2 regions of the Cellulomonas taurus genome follow, and region 1 is predicted to be linked to the other one. Evidence: predicted binding sites of a transcription regulator. Region 1 holds the regulator's gene; the other holds the start of a gene.
What was found. The regulator HrcA, encoded in region 1, represses chaperone genes, less so after heat shock. The targets are predictions, from matches to a motif close to TTNGCACTCGNNNNNNNCGAGTGCNAA.

Region 1 (4,407 bases):
GGACGGGAGGTCGGGCGCCGGTGCGCCGACCGGGAGTCGGCGGACAGGACATCGTTGCCATAGCGGTCGTTCACGTCCGGCAGCGTAGGTGTGGGCGTCGCCGACCCGTGGTAAGACACGTCGGTGACATCCGCTGCCGCCCCTGACCTGGATCCGAACCGCTGGCGTGCCCTCGGGGTGTGTCTGGCGATCGGGTTCATCACCATGCTGGACGTCTCGATCGTGAACGTGGCGCTGCCGTCGATCGAGAACAGCCTCCACGCGTCGGCGAGCCAGCTGCAGCTGATCGTGGCCGGGTACACGCTCGCCTTCGGGCTGGTGCTGGTGCCCGCCGGACGACTCGGCGACGCCCGTGGTCGCCGACGCCTGTTCCTGATCGGCCTGACCGGCTTCGCGCTGACCAGCCTGGGAGCCGGGCTCGCGCCGTCGGATGAGGTGCTGGCGGTGATGCGCCTGTTGCAGGGTGCCAGCGCGGGCATGGTGAACCCTCAGGTCGTCGGGACGATCCAGCAGCTGTTCTCCGGGTACGAGCGGGGCAAGGCGTTCGGGTACTTCGGCGCCACCATCGGGGTCTCCACCGCGATCGGCCCGGCGCTCGGCGGGCTGATCATCCAGGCGTTCGGCGCCGAGAGCGGGTGGCGGTGGGTGTTCTTCGTCAACGTGCCGGTGGTCGCGGTGGTGCTGCCGCTGGCGCTGCGCTGGCTGCCCCGGGGCACCGGGAACGGGCGCGGGCCGGCGGCGTCGCTCACCCCGAGCGGGCGGCCGCGACTGGACGGGGTCGGGCTGGTGCTGATCGCGCTCGCGGCGACGGCGGTGATGCTGCCCTTCGTGATCACCACCGGCAGCGGTGACGACCCGACCCGGTGGTGGTGGCTGCTGGTCGGGGCGGTGATCGCGGCGGGCACCGTGCTGTGGGAACGCTCGTACCAGCGGCGGACCGGTGCGGCGGTGCTGGACCCGCGGGTGATCGGCGACCCGGCGTTCCGCAACGGCGCGCTGCTGGGGATGGCCTACTTCGCCGGGTTCACCTCGGTGTTCCTGGTGGTGACCATCTACCTGCAGCAGGTCGCCGGGTACACGCCGCTGCAGGCGGGGCTGGTCGGGATGCCGTTCGCGATCGGATCGGCGATCGCCGCCCAGCGCTCCGGGAAGCTGGTCGCCGAACGGGGCCGGGCGCTGGTGGTGATCGGACTGGCGCTGGTGCTGATCGGTCTGGCCGGGACGGACCTGGTGATCCGGATCGTCGACCCGCCCGCGGTGGCCTGGGCGGTGGCCGGCACGCAGATGATCGCGGGCGTCGGCTCCGGGCTGGTCATCTCGCCGAACCAGACCCTGACCCTGGCGAACGTGCCGGTCGAGCGGGCCGGGGTCGCCGGGTCGATGCTGCAGGTCGGTCAGCGGATCGGGTCGGCACTGGGTGTCGCGGTGGCGCTGTCCACCTTCTACTCCGGGCTGGCCGCGGGTCTGGACGGCGGACCGGCCGCCGGGCGCGCGCTGCTGGTCTCCGTGGTCCTGGTCGCTGTGGCGCTCGTGGTCGGCCTGGTCGATCTGCGGGCCCGCCGACGCCCGCAGGAGAGCGCTCGACCCGGGGCGTAGCATTGGCACTCGGTGTCCGAGAGTGCTACTTCCCGGACCCGTGTACGCACGCCCGCGACCAGGAGGAGGTGGACCATGGCCGAGGACCGCAGGCTCGACGTGCTGCGCGCGATCGTCGAGGACTACGTCGCCACCAAGGAGCCGGTCGGCTCGCGTGCCCTGGTCGAACGGCACTCGCTCGGGGTCTCCCCGGCGACCATCCGCAACGACATGGCCGCTCTGGAGGACGCCGGGCTGATCGTCCAGCCGCACACCTCCGCGGGTCGGGTGCCCACCGACAAGGGCTACCGGTTGTTCGTCGACCGCCTGGCCACCATCAAGCCGCTGTCGACCCCGGAGCGCCGGGCGATCGAGACCTTCATGCAGGACGCGGTGGACCTGGACGACGTGGTGGACCGCGCCGTGCGGCTGCTGGCCCAGCTGACCCATCAGGTCGCGGTGGTGCAGTACCCGTCGCTGCGTCGCACGGCCCTGCGGCACGTGGAGCTGGTCCCGGTGTCCGACCGCCACCTGCTGGTGGTCATCATCACCGAGCACGGCCGGGTCGAGCAGCGCACGCTGGAACTGGCCGACCCGTTGGACCTGGCGGCGGTCGCCCGGCTCCGGATGCGGCTGAACGTCGCGGCCACCGGCCGTCGACTGCCTGACCTGGACGCCGCCCTGGCCGGGATCGCCGACGAGGTGGAGCCGGAGTCGAGCGCCCTGCTGCGTGCCGTGGTCGGGGTGATCGAGGACACCCTCGCCGGGGAGAGCGAGGAGCGGGTGGTCGTCGCCGGCACCGCCAACCTGGTGCGCGGCAACACCGACGTGGCCCGCACGCTCAGCCCGGTGCTGGAGGCGCTGGAGGAGCAGGTCGTGCTGCTCCGCCTGCTCACCGACGCCGCCGAGGACGAGGGGGTGTCGGTGCGGATCGGCCGCGAGACCCGGCACGAGGGCCTGGTCGACGCCAGCCTGGTCAGCTCGGGCTACGGCGCCGACGGGGCGGCCGTCGCCCGGATCGCCTCGCTCGGCCCGCTCCGGATGGACTACCCCGGCACCATCGCCTCCGTGCGCGCCGTCGCCCGTTATCTCTCGCGCATCCTTGCCAACTGATTGAGGAAGCTCTTTACGTGAACGATTACTACGAGGTCCTGGGCGTCCCGCGCGATGCCACCGGCGAGCAGATCAAGAAGGCCTACCGCCGGCTGGCGCGGGAGTTCCACCCGGACGTCGCCGGGTCCGACAGTGCGTCGGAGGAGAAGTTCAAGGACGTCCAGCGTGCGTACGAGGTGCTGTCCAACCCGGACAAGCGCCAGATGTACGACCTCGGTCAGGACCCGACCGCCCCCGGTGGCGGCGGTGGCGGTCAGGCGGGTGGCTTCGGCTTCCAGGACATCTTCGAGACCTTCTTCGGGGCGGCCGCCGGTGGCGGGCACCGCGGTCCCATCCCGCGTGCCCGGCGCGGTCAGGACGCGCTGATCCGGCTGGACATCGACCTGGCCGAGGCCACCTTCGGCACCCACCGGCAGGTGCCGATCGACACCGCCGTGGTCTGCCCGACCTGCTCCGGCACCTGCTGCCGCCCGGGGACCTCGCCGCGCACCTGTGAGGTGTGCGGCGGTCAGGGCACCGTGCAGCGGGTCGCTCGTTCCTTCCTCGGCCAGGTGATGACCACCCAGCCGTGCGCCGCCTGCCACGGTTTCGGCACCGTGATCCCGGAGCCGTGCACCGAGTGCGCCGGTGAGGGACGGGTCCGCTCCCGCCGCACCCTGGAGGTCGACGTCCCGGCCGGTGTGGACACCGGCACCCGGATCAAGCTCACCGCCCAGGGTGAGGTCGGCCCCGCCGGTGGCCCGGCCGGTGACATCTACCTGGAGGTGCGCGAGCGGCGGCACGAGACCTTCCTGCGCGAGGGCGACGACCTGCACTGCACGCTCACCGTCCCGATGACCGCCGCCGCCCTCGGCACGGTGCTCACCCTGGACACCCTGGACGGCCCGCAGGAGGTCGACCTGCGACCGGGCACCCAGCCGCAGCAGGTCGTCACGCTGAAGAACCTGGGGGTCGGCCATCTGCACGCCGGTGGCCGCGGCGACCTGCACGTGCACGTGGAGGTCCAGGTGCCGACCGGTCTGGACGACGAGCAGGCGGCCCTGCTGCGCCAGCTGTCCGCCCTGCGCGGCGAGGAGCGGCCGGACGCCCGGTTGCAGGCGGCGAGCACCGGGGTGTTCGCCAAGCTGCGCGACAAGCTCTCGGGTCGCTGATGACCGCGCCGGTCTTCGTGACCGACCCGGGTCAGCTGGACGGCTACCACGCCGGTGACGTGTACCTGCTGCACGGTGCCGAGGGGCGGCACGCCGGGGTGGTGCAGCGCCGGACGGCCGGGGAGCGGATCGACGTGGTGGACGGTGCCGGGGTGCGCCTGGTCGGGGAGATCGCCGCGGTCGAGCCCGAGGGTGTGCGGCTCACCGTGCGGCAGCGGGTCACCGAACCGCCGTCCACGCCCCGCCTGGTGCTGGTCCAGGCCCTGGCCAAGGGTGACCGGGACGAGATGGCGATCGAGGCGGCGACCGAAGTCGGCGTGGACGCGGTGATCCCGTGGCAGGCCGAACGGTCGATCGTGATCTGGCGCGGCGACCGGGCGGCCAAGTCCCGTGCCCGCTGGTTGGCGACCGTGCGGGCCGCCGCCAAGCAGTCCCGCCGCGCCTGGGTGCCGGAGGTCGAGCCGCCGGTGGACCGCCGTGGGCTCGTCGCCCGCACCGAGGCGGTGGTCGCCGCCGGTGGCGCCGTGCTGGTGCTGCACGAGGAGGCGACGGTTCCGCTGTCGGCCGC
Region 2 (4,407 bases), 540 kb from region 1:
GCGACCCGATGTGCGGCCGGGACTCCCGATCAGCGCCTATTCCGACGACCAGCTGGACGAGTTGGTCGCGTGGATGCTCGCCGACGGACACGAGCGCACCGAGTCGCAGCTCGCCGCCGAACTGCGGCTGGAGCTCGGGGTGACCCGGCGGGGGTCGCGGGTGGACTCGGTGGTCTCGGCCGCCGTCCGTCGCGCGCTCGGCTGACGGGTCGACACACACCCTCAGGTCGCCGTCCCGCTGTGAACGGGGACGGCGGCCTGCTCACCCCCAGTGCGGCGGCACGTCCCGCAGCAGTTGCTCGTCGTTGGACTCGGCGGGCCGGTCCCCCCAGCCGGTGTCCGAGTCGTCGGCGCTGCGGCGCGGGGTGACCGGACCGGCGTCCTCGCCACCCTGCCTGACCACCCGGCGATGACGTCGCGGCGACGGCTGCGCAGACGGGGGCGTGGACGACTCACTCACCGGAGCATCATCCCACCCCGGGCCGGGCGTTCAGGTGCCGAGCTGTGCCGTCAGGCGCGATGGGCGCCGTGCCCGCCCGCCTCCGGGCTGCCGGGTGCCTCGGGGGTGCCCGGTGCCGGGTACTGCCCGGTGTCGGCCCGCAGGGCGGTGCTGGACTGGGCGGCCAGCAGGTCGCGGATCTCCTGCAGCAGCAGGATGTCCTCGGAGGGCCGCGCGGGCTCCGCCTCGACCCCCTTCTTGCGCCGTTCGGCCAGCTTGTTCAGCGGCAGCACGATGATGAAGTAGATCGCCGCGGCGGTGATCAGGAACTGCAGCAGCGCGTTGAGGATCAGGCCGACATTGATCTCGGCGTCGTTGCGGCCGGAGATGACCCACAGGCTGGAGATGTCCGGCTTGCCGAAGATCATCGCGATGAGCGGCGCGATCAGACCCTCTTGGATCGCGGTGACCACGGCACCGAAGGCGGCGCCGATGACGACGCCGACGGCCAGCTCGATCGCATTGCCGCGGGAGATGAAGTCCTTGAATCCCTGGAACACGGCGCCGAGGCCCTTGGCCCGCTCACCGGCGGCCCGCAGACCCTTGTTCACTGTGTCGCTCATGGCCCCTCGATCCGATCGACTCGCGGCTTTCGCCCGCATCATTCCACGAGGATCGCCGACAGGCCGGTGGAAGCACTCGCCGCGCTCAGCTGTACCGCCTGATCGGGATCGACGGCCAGCAGAACCACACCGTCGTCCGACCCTCGGGTCGGCGGGTCGGTGTCGTCGGAGCCGGGTCGGCTGAGCACCAGGGCACCGGTGGCCACGGTGACCGCCCCGGAGTCGGGCATCGTGCTGACCACGTCCACCCGTCGGCCGGGCATCAGATACCCGACGGTGCTGGCATCGGCGAACCGGACCGGGACGGTCACGGTCCCCGGCGGGCCGGTGTCCAGGGTGTCGGCGAGCAGGGCCGCGACCAACGGCAGCCCGGCCGGGATCTCGACCGCGGTCCGAGCGCCCAGCAGTGTCGTGTCGTCGTCGGTCACCCCGTCGGGCAGCGTGCCGGTGGGCAGCGGGCGACGTGCCAGGTCGTCGACGCCCACGGTGCTGCCGAGCGGGATGTCGCGGGCGGCGACCAGCACGGTGCTGGTCGGCGGGCCGGGGGAGCGGATCGCCTGCACCAGGAGCAGAGCCGCCAGGGCGAGGCACAGGGCGGCGGCGGGTCGGCGGCCCCGCCACAGCAGGCGGCGCAGGCTCGGGGGAAGGCGGTCCATACGCCGACGCTAGGCACGGTCGAGGGCGCATCGTCCGGACAGCACACAACCCCTGGGGACGGCCGAAGGGCCCCAGGGGTTGTGGACAGGTGAGGGCCCCGGTGATCCGGGGAGCGGCTCAGCTCGCGGCGGGCGCGGAACCGCCGGAGGAGCTCGACCCGGAGCCGGACGACGCGCCACCCGAGCTGGACGAGCCGCTCGCGCCGTTGGACGCACCGCTGGTCGAGCCGGAGCCGGTCGACGTGGTGCCACCCGACGTCGCCGAGCCGCTCGCGCCGGAGGTCCCGGTCGACGCGGTGCCGGACTTGGCGGGGGCGCTGCTCGACGTGGAGCCGGAACGCGAGTCGGTGCGGTAGAAACCGGAGCCCTTGAACACCACGCCGACGCTGGAGAACAGCTTGCGCAGCTTGCCGCCGCAGTTCGGGCACTCGGTGAGCGCCTCGTCGCTGAACGACTGGTGGATGTCGAAGGAGTGGCCGCACTCGGTGCAGGTGTAGGCGTAGGTGGGCACTGCTCGTCTCCCGAGGATCAACTGGCCGGGTCTGGCACTCCCGGCGTCCGAGTGCCAATGATACGCGCCCGGTCCAGTCGGCTCGCTCCGCACCGACGCCGCGCTGGGCGGACTCACTGCGAGGCGTCCGGCGAGGGGCCGCGTCAGCGCGGCAGCGGGTGCCAGCCCTCCGGCGTCGCCACCATGTCCACCCGGCGGTCGTGCTGCTCGCGGGGCAACGGGTGGGTGTCGGCGTCGTAGACCTCGTCGGCGAACACCAGGGCGACCACCGGCACACCGGGCCGGGCGTGCTGCAGGGCGCGGTCGTACCAGCCGCCACCCTGGCCGAGCCGGGTGCCCGAACTGTCGACCGCGAGGGCGGGGGCCAGGATCAGGTCGGCGCGGGACAGTCCCTCGGCGCCGAGCGAGGGCGTACCCGGCTCCGGCGGCCGACCCGGTGCGCGCTGCACCAGATCTTCCGGCCCCGCGTAGGCCGCCCACTCCCGGGACAGCCCGGCGCCGAGCACTGGCAGCAGCACCTCGATGCCCCGCTCGGACAGCAGCTCCAGGATGGCGGTGGTGTCCGGCTCGGAGGGGCGCGCACTGTAGGCGGCGACGCAGCGGGCCTCGTCCAGTCCGGGCAGGGTGCTCACCACCCGGGCGAGGGCGGCACCGGCCTCGGCGCGCTGCCGGGCGGAGGTGTGGTGGCGAGCGGCGCGCAACATCGCGCGGAACTCGTCCTTGGTGTCCGTGACGTCCCCGCCGTCCTGGGCAGGCGGATAGGGCTGAGCAGCGGCGCACATGTGTCCAGTGTCGCAAACATTCGATTGGCCGGGCAGGACCATTGGTGTGCCGTTAGCCTCCGGGGCATGGCGATCCACAAGGCAGTCATTCCCGCAGCCGGTCTCGGCACCCGATTCCTTCCCGCCACCAAGGCCACGCCCAAGGAGATGCTCCCGGTGGTGGACCAGCCCGCCATCCAGTACGTGGTGGAGGAAGCCGCCGCCGCCGGACTGGACGACGTGCTGATCATCACCGGCCGCAACAAGGGCTCGATCGAGGACCACTTCGACGCCGCGCCGGAGGTCGAGCGTGCGCTGGAGAAGAAGGGCGACCACGCCCGGCTCGACGCCGTGCGCAGGTCCACCGAGCTGGCCCACGTGCACTTCGTCCGTCAGGGCGACCCGAAGGGCCTGGGGCACGCGGTGCTGCAGGCCGCCGACCACGTCGGTGTGGAACCGTTCGCGGTGCTGCTCGGCGACGACCTGATCGACGCCCGGGACGAGTTGCTGTCCACCATGATCGAGGTCCAGGAGCGGACCGGCGGCTCGGTGATCGCGCTGTTGGAGGTCGACCCGGCGCAGATCTCGCTCTACGGGGTGGCCGAGGCCGAACCGATCGAGGGCGGCGACGACCCGGATCAGGTGCGGGTGACCGCATTGGTGGAGAAGCCCCCGGTCGACGAGGCGCCGAGCAACCTGGCGATCATCGGCCGCTACGTGCTCAGCCCGGCGGCCTTTGACGTGCTGCGGCGCACCGAGCCCGGTCGGGGCGGGGAGATCCAGCTCACCGACGCCCTGGCCGAGTTGGCCACCATGCCCGCGGAGCAGGGCGGCGGCGTATACGGCGTGGTGTTCCGTGGCCGGCGCTACGACACCGGTGACCGCCTGGACTACCTGAAGGCGACCGTGCGACTGGCGGTGGACCGGGACGACCTGGGCCCCGACTTCCGCGGCTGGCTGGTCGAGTACGTGGACGGTCTGCGCGGCTGACCCGACGACGCCCACCGGGGCGTGCAGAATGCGGACATGAGATCCGTCCAGGACCAATTGGCAGCCGTGCTCGCCGCGGTGGGACCGGTGGCACCGCTCGACGTGGTGTTGACCGACGCCTCCGGCACGATCCTGGCCGAGGACCTGATCGCCCCGGTGGATGTCCCGGCGACGCCGCTCGCCGCCTGCGACGGGTACGCGGTGTCGACCGCGGACCTGCAGGGCGCCGACCCGAGCGCGCTGGTGCTGCCGGTGGTGCACGACGTGCTGGCCGGTGACCCGTCGGTGTTGCGACTCGCCCCCGGTCAGGCGATGCGGATCGCCTCCGGCGGTCAGGTACCGGCCGGTGCCGACGCGGTGATCGCCGCCGAGCAGACCGACCGGGGCGATGTCCGGGTGGCGTTGAGCCGGGTGCCGTCGCCCGGGG

Region 2: a site for HrcA is predicted at 2,261-2,287, ahead of HGK68_RS02690 (FmdB family zinc ribbon protein). Genes of this name have one in related genera too.

What each region holds. Positions count from the first base shown of each region.
Region 1 covers NZ_CP051884.1:1,130,997-1,135,403, forward strand. Annotated here, with positions in the region: gene HGK68_RS05125 (DUF3097 domain-containing protein) at 1-74, opposite strand, end outside; gene HGK68_RS05130 (MFS transporter) at 124-1,596, shown strand; gene hrcA (heat-inducible transcriptional repressor HrcA) at 1,672-2,688, shown strand; gene dnaJ (molecular chaperone DnaJ) at 2,706-3,839, shown strand; gene HGK68_RS05145 (16S rRNA (uracil(1498)-N(3))-methyltransferase) at 3,839-4,407, shown strand, end outside.
Region 2 covers NZ_CP051884.1:592,873-597,279, forward strand. Annotated here, with positions in the region: gene HGK68_RS02670 (hypothetical protein) at 1-205, shown strand, start outside; gene HGK68_RS02675 (hypothetical protein) at 263-460, opposite strand; gene mscL (large conductance mechanosensitive channel protein MscL) at 511-1,062, opposite strand; gene HGK68_RS02685 (SAF domain-containing protein) at 1,101-1,718, opposite strand; gene HGK68_RS02690 (FmdB family zinc ribbon protein) at 1,837-2,229, opposite strand; gene HGK68_RS02695 (5-formyltetrahydrofolate cyclo-ligase) at 2,373-3,011, opposite strand; gene galU (UTP--glucose-1-phosphate uridylyltransferase GalU) at 3,078-3,980, shown strand; gene HGK68_RS02705 (molybdopterin molybdotransferase MoeA) at 4,017-4,407, shown strand, end outside.